Arthrobacter globiformis: one gene and its partner. The protein of the gene in region 2 interacts with the protein of the main gene of each other region in a pairwise test. Links are inferred from orthologs where the notes say so. Each region holds a gene or a part of one and is shown on either strand. Other genes may lie near its edges.

Region 1 (3,193 bases), 2.0 Mb from region 2 along the record:
ATCGACGCACATTTCCCTGGATCCGCTCTGGCAGCCAGGCGCCATGTTTGATGACGTCCGCGAGCGCATGACCTTCGCCATCCTGGTCACGCACTACTGGTCCCATGACGCCTTCCTCTGTGGCGAACAGACCATCATGGATAGGATTCACCAGCTCAACGGGATCCCCGGCTATCTCATCCACGGTCGGCGCGACGTAAGCGGGCCCGTCATCACGCCCTGGAAACTTCATCAGCGCTGGGCAGGCAGTCGGCTCATCGTCATCGAGAACGAAGGGCACGGTGGCCCGGAATCGGTGGCCGCGCTTGTCGACGGCGTCAAAGAAATCGCTGCTGGTCTGCCCTAAGCGGATAGACAACGGGGCCTAACAGAACCGGACATCGTGTTTTAGGCTTACTCCACAGCTCGCGCCTGTCCGTCGCGTGCTGAATGAAGAGAGGGAGAACCTATGCAGCCGGACCTTGGCCAGCGCGCCGCGAACGAGCACGCCGACGCGGCACAGTCCCTTCTTTCCGCCGCCGAGCAGGCCCTCTCAGGCGCCGATGTCGACGCCGAACTGCAGATCAGGCTGGCCCAGGCGCATGCCACCCTGGCCCTCGCATTCGAAACGCGCGCCGCGGCCTATGACACACGGACTGCCGCGTACGTCGGATATCTGGCGACGTTGAAATCGGAAGCTCGATCGGACAAGAAGCAGCACGCCGCCGTCGTCGCGAAGCTTGTCCGCGACCGCCTCGGCTTCGAAGCCGAGTAGGCGGCGGCCCAGGGCGAGGCCAAGGAGGCTCCCGTGGCGGCCATGTGGTGGAAAAGCCTGTTCCCAGTAATCATCGGCGCCCTGAAGGAACCGAATCGGTAAGGAGTGCGAAAAGAGCCGAAGGCCAATACACTGATTGGCCGTCTCCGCGTAGTCCGGAAGCGCCGCCGTCGACTGCGTGAGGGAGCGGCCGGCGAAGTCAGTGCGGAACCCGCCGGGCGTGAGAGTGGCTGTTAGTACACGTAACGGCAGTGCCTCCCACGGCGCGGCGCGCCTTCTTGACGGTCAGGACCCGCCGAGCACGGTCAGGACGATCAACAAGCAGTTCAGCCCGACGATGAGCGTGGCGCTGGTCCAGCCCGCGATCTTCAGTGGGGTCGAATCAGTGTGGATGCCCATGACCTCGCGCTTCCCGGTGAGCAGGATCAGCGGAATCAGCGCGAACGGGATGCCGAAGCTGAGGAGCACCTGGCTCAGGACCAGCGCCAGCGTCGGCTCGATGCCCGCGCCGAGGATCACCAGCGCCGGAATCAGCGTGATCACGCGCCGGGTCAGCAGTGGCACACGGACCTTCAGCAGACCGCCCATGATGGTGGCGCCGGCGTAGCAACCGACGGAGGTGGAGGCCAGCCCCGAGGCAAGCAGTCCGATGGCGAACAGGACGCCGATCGCCGGGCCCAGTGCCGACGTCACGGCCGCGTGCGCGCCGGCGATGGTGTCGGTCCCTTCGACGCCGCGGAGGCTCGAGGCTGCCAGGAGCAGCATGGCGATGTTAACGACGCCGGCCAGCATCAGGGCGCCGGCCACGTCGAACCGGGTGGCCCGGATCAGGCGGGTCCTGACGGCAGGGTTTTCGGAGAAGCCGTGCCGGTCCCGGGCGAGGGCGGAATGCAGGTAGATGGCGTGTGGCATTACGGTGGCGCCGAGCATGCTGGCGGCGAGCAGGATGGTATCGGTTCCCTCGAAGCGCGGCACCAGGCCGGACAGTGCGCTGCCGGCGTCGGGCGGATTGACGAACAGGCCGGACACGAACCCGACGGCGATCACGCCGAGCAGAGTCAGAATGGCCACTTCAAACGACTTCTGGCTCCGGTTCGACTGCAGCGAGAGCAGCAGCATCGACGCGAGTCCGATGATGATCCCGCCGGCCAGCAGCGGAAGTCCGAACAGCAGGTTCAGTGCGACGGCACCGCCGATCACCTCGGCCATGTCTGTGGCTCCGGCCACAATCTCCGCCTGCGCCCAGTATGCCCGCCGGCGGCGGGTTCCCAGCCGCTTGCCCAGAATCTCGGGAAGGCTCATGCCGGTGGCCAGGCCCAGCTTGGCGGATTGGTACTGCACCAGCACGGCCATGGCGTTGGCTGCCACCAGCACCCAGACCAGCAGGTAGCCGTAGCTCGCCCCGGCCGTCAGGTTCGCCGCAACGTTACCCGGGTCGACGTAGGCGATGGCCGCCACGAAGGCAGGACCCAGCAGCAGCAGGCGCGACCATACCCGTGCCGGGGCGGTGCGTTCCGCAAGGGTCGAAACAGCCATCATTGATCCTCGTCATTGGGGGTGCCGATAAGACGATGGTAACCGAAATTTAGGCATACCGAAAAGTGGGGCTTAGGAGTTCAGACGAATGCTGGATTTGATTGGGGCACAGCCAAAATCATCAACACTACTTCGGCAATGAACGACGGCGGTGGGTCTACTTACACTTTCGTCGTCCCCGCCCGCACTACTAGCGGCCAAGCGACGGTCACGGCAGTGCCGTACAACATTGACTGGTGCGACGACACCGGCAGGAACAACCGGGCGGCGGGGGCCGCCGTCGTTCTCCTGCAGCGGGCATCGTGTGTATTCCTTGCCGTTCCCGGGCGGCTCTGTGGTCGGCCCGACTTCCGGAGGGGAAGCGTCAATAGAGGGTACGTGCCTCCTGGTCTGCATGCCCCGGCCAACAAGTTCGTTGGCCGGGGTAGTTCCAGATGTGGACTCCGCCGCGGAGGGTTCTGCTTCAGGCGGGGCCGGTGAGGAGCCGGAGAGCATTGCGGCAAGGGCCGCTATGAGCGACCACTTGCGCTGCCCGGTCATGGATTCGTTGTGGACCTATGCGCGTTTGCCGGTCGCTGCCCCGGCCGCTTTGCACTTGGCCCTGAGAAAGGACTGCTCTGCTTGTGACAGTTGGTGTTCGCCGTGCTGGTCCTGGGCGACGTGGCCGCCCGAGACCTGGTGAACCACATTTGCCACGGTGCGCGGAAGAACCACGCAACCGGGATTTTCAATGAGCCACTTCTTTGTGGGCTCATCAAGTTCATTCCACCACTCATCAATCGGCCGTTGGCCCATGACGTGCTCCTCGGATTTGAGACCCTACATAAATTGGCAGCGGCCGCCCCCGGCTTACGCCTCAGGACCCCGCATCACGTGCAGAAACCACCAAACACACAAGCCTAG
Region 2 (3,237 bases):
GTCACTCCGGACGGCCCGGTTCACCTGGACGAGCAGCTGACCCGCGCCAAGTTCCAGGACCTGACCAAGGACCTGCTCGAGCGCACCAAGAAGCCGTTCCACGACGTCATCAAGGAAGCCGGCATCAAGCTCTCCGACATCGACCACATCGTGCTCGTCGGCGGCTCCACGCGTATGCCCGCCGTCTCCGATCTCGTGAAGGAACTGGCCGGCGGCAAGGAGCCCAACAAGGGCGTCAACCCGGACGAGGTTGTGGCCGTTGGCGCAGCCTTGCAGGCCGGCGTGCTGAAGGGTGAGCGCAAGGACGTTCTCCTCATCGACGTCACCCCGCTGTCCCTGGGCATCGAAACCAAGGGCGGTGTCATGACGCACCTGATCGAGCGCAACACGGCCATCCCCACCAAGCGGTCCGAGACCTTCACCACGGCTGACGACAATCAGCCGTCCGTGGCCATCCAGGTCTTCCAGGGCGAACGTGAGTTCACCCGCGACAACAAGCCGCTGGGCACGTTTGAGCTGACCGGCATCGCGCCGGCCCCGCGCGGCGTCCCGCAGGTCGAGGTCACCTTCGACATCGACGCCAACGGCATCGTGCACGTTTCGGCGAAGGACAAGGGCACCGGCAAGGAACAGTCCATGACCATCACCGGCGGTACCGCGCTCTCCAAGGAAGACATTGACCGCATGGTCAAGGACGCCGAGGAGCACGCAGCCGAGGACAAGGCACGCCGCGAGGCCACCGACACCCGCAACACCGCCGAGCAGCTCGCCTACTCCGTGGACAAGCTGATCGCCGACAACAGCGACAAGCTGCCTGAAGAGGTCAAGACCGAGGTCCAGGCCGACGTCGACGCCCTCAAGAAGGCCCTCGAAGGCACCGACGACGCTGCGGTGAAGACCGCGTTTGAGAAGCTGCAGGCTTCCCAGACCAAGCTCGGCGAGGCCATCTACGCCCAGGCCGGTTCCCCGGACGGCGCCACCGGCGCTGCAGGTGCTGAAGGCGCCGCTGGCGGTGCCGCAGGCGGCAAGGCTGACGAGGACATCGTTGACGCCGAGATCGTCGACGAAGAAGAGAAGAAGTAACCATGCCGCATCACGGTAACGAAGAAGAGCACAACTCTTCCCGAGACCAAGGCAGCAACCGCGACGAGCCGGTCATCCGGGACCACCGCAAGGTGGACCCGGTGACCGGGGAGGCCCGGCATCCGCAGGGCGGCCAGTCCGCCGCGTCGGAGGCCGGCGCACCCGCGGATTCCGACGGCGACGCCCTCGCCCAGGCTGAGGAAATCCTCAACCAGGTCGAGGTGCCCGCCGAGGAGTCCGTCGCGCAGGGCACCGAGGCCGCCGCGGCGGCGGAGCTGAAGAACGACCTGCTCCGCCTGCAGGCCGAGTACGTCAACTACCGCAAGCGCGTTGAACGCGACCGCGCCGTGGCAGGGGAGATGGCCGTCATCGGCGTCCTGAACTCCCTGCTCCCGGTCCTGGACGACGTCGACGCTGCCCGCCAGCACGGTGACCTCGCGGACGGCCCGTTCGCCGCGATCGCCGCCAAGCTGGAGAATGCGCTGAAGACCTACGGCCTGACCCGCATCGATGAGACCGGCGTGGAGTTCGACCCGACCATCCACGAGGCCCTCATCCAGCAGCCCGGCGATGACATCGAAGTGGACACCGTCAGCCAGGTGCTCCGCTCCGGCTACAAGTCAGGCGAGCGGGTCCTCCGCGCAGCACAGGTAATCGTCGCGGTACCTGCTTGACTCACCAAGGCGCTACGCCGGATATGGGGCGGTGCCCGCTTCGCGGTGCCCTCCACACCGCCGCCCCATATCCGGCCTCCGCGCCAGCGGTTTTCTCGCCTAAGGTGAGGTGACCACAAGCTCGCAGCGATACATGGGCCCCGGGAGTGGCATCGGGCCTGCCGGAGCGTGGCGGCTCAGGTCCGTAGGACCAAAGCCGCCACGCGAAGGGGCGGGGGCCCATGTATCGCGGAGAGCTCGGTTAGAACAGATTTGAAAGGAAACGCCATTGGCTAGCCAGGACTGGGTGGACAAGGACTTTTATAAGATCCTTGGTGTTGCCAAGGACGCTTCCGACGCTGACATTAAGAAGGCTTACCGGAAGCTCGCGCGGCAGTACCACCCTGATACGAACTCCGGAGATACTGCTGCGGAGAAGAAGTTCAAGGACATTTCCGAGGCGTACTCTGTGCTGTCCGATCCTGATGAGCGGCAGCAGTATGACGCCATCCGGGCCATGGGCGGCGGCGCCCGTTTTGCCCCGCACGGCGCAGGCAACACCGCGAACGGCGGCTTCGAGGACCTCTTCGGCGGCCTGTTCACCGGCGGCGGCGGCCGGCACTCCGGCGGGTTTAGCACCGCCGGCGGCGTCCCGCCCGAGTTCGCCGACCTGTTCGGCGGCGGTTTCGGTGGCGGCCCTGCCGGTTACCAGCGCGCACCGCAGAAGGGCGCCGACCGGACGGCCAGCACCAGCATCTCCTTCGCCGGGTCCATCCGAGGCACCACCATTGGGCTGCGTGAGCCGGACGGCGAGGTCATCGACGTCCGGGTGCCCGCGGGCATCAAGGACGGCCAGAAGGTGCGCGTCCGCGGCAAGGGCCAGTACGGCCCGGCTGGCAACGGCGACCTGCTGGTCACCGTCAACGTCAAGAACCATGACTTTTACACGCGCGACGGCGACAACCTCCGGATCCACGTGCCCGTCAGCTTCCCGGAGGCTGCTTTGGGTGCCGACATCGAGGTTCCTACGATCGACGGCGAACACGTCCGGGTCCGCGTTCCTGCCGGCACTCCGTCGGGGCGCACACTCCGGGTCAAGGGCCGCGGCGTGAAGACGTCAAAGGGCACCGGGGACCTGCTGGTGACCATCGACGTCGCCGTACCGCAGAACCTGAGCAAGGAAGCCGAGGAGGCCGTGAAAGCATTTGCAGCCGCCACCACCGGCTCGGACGTCCGCCAGGGCCTGGCAGCCAAGGCCCGGCTTTAGCGACGAGTGCCGGCCGTGGACATTAATTTCGATCAGCCGATCTTCGTCATCTCGGTGGCCGCCGAGCTCGCCGACATGCACCCGCAGACCCTCCGCCAGTACGACCGGCTGGGCATCGTCTCGCCCAGCCGGGCGCCGGGCAAGTCCCGCCGGTACTCCCAGCGGGACGTGAACCGGCTCCGTGAAGTGCAGCGGTTGTCCCATGAGGGCGTCTCGCTCGAAGGCATCAAGCGC

The links.
Region 1: the proteins of QF036_RS23490 (region 2) and QF036_RS13940 interact in binary tests that used the Escherichia coli proteins (3 or more experiments, as listed by UniProt). The link is inferred for Arthrobacter globiformis from one-to-one orthologs.

What each region holds. Positions count from the first base shown.
Region 1 is NZ_JAUSYZ010000001.1:3,092,630-3,095,822, forward strand. The notes cover bases 166-3,042. They hold QF036_RS13940 (Nramp family divalent metal transporter), read right to left. Parts: upstream 2,291-3,042; coding sequence 1,040-2,290; downstream 166-1,039. Other genes in these bases: QF036_RS13930 (alpha/beta fold hydrolase), read left to right, coding at 166-346; QF036_RS13935 (hypothetical protein), read left to right, coding at 449-754; QF036_RS13945 (hypothetical protein), read right to left, coding at 2,846-3,042. In the rest of the region: more of QF036_RS13930, read left to right, coding at 1-165; more of QF036_RS13945, read right to left, coding at 3,043-3,085. UniProt on the Escherichia coli protein: H(+)-stimulated, divalent metal cation uptake system. Involved in manganese and iron uptake. Can also transport cadmium, cobalt, zinc and to a lesser extent nickel and copper. Involved in response to reactive oxygen.
Region 2 is NZ_JAUSYZ010000001.1:5,109,316-5,112,552, reverse strand. What follows is about bases 1-2,921. They hold QF036_RS23490 (nucleotide exchange factor GrpE), read left to right. Parts: upstream 1-1,085; coding sequence 1,086-1,757; downstream 1,758-2,921. Other genes in these bases: QF036_RS23485 (DnaJ C-terminal domain-containing protein), read left to right, coding at 2,026-2,921; dnaK (molecular chaperone DnaK), read left to right, coding at 1-1,083. Outside these bases: more of QF036_RS23485, read left to right, coding at 2,922-3,003; QF036_RS23480 (heat shock protein transcriptional repressor HspR), read left to right, coding at 3,019-3,237. UniProt on the Escherichia coli protein: Participates actively in the response to hyperosmotic and heat shock by preventing the aggregation of stress-denatured proteins, in association with DnaK and GrpE. It is the nucleotide exchange factor for DnaK and may function as a thermosensor.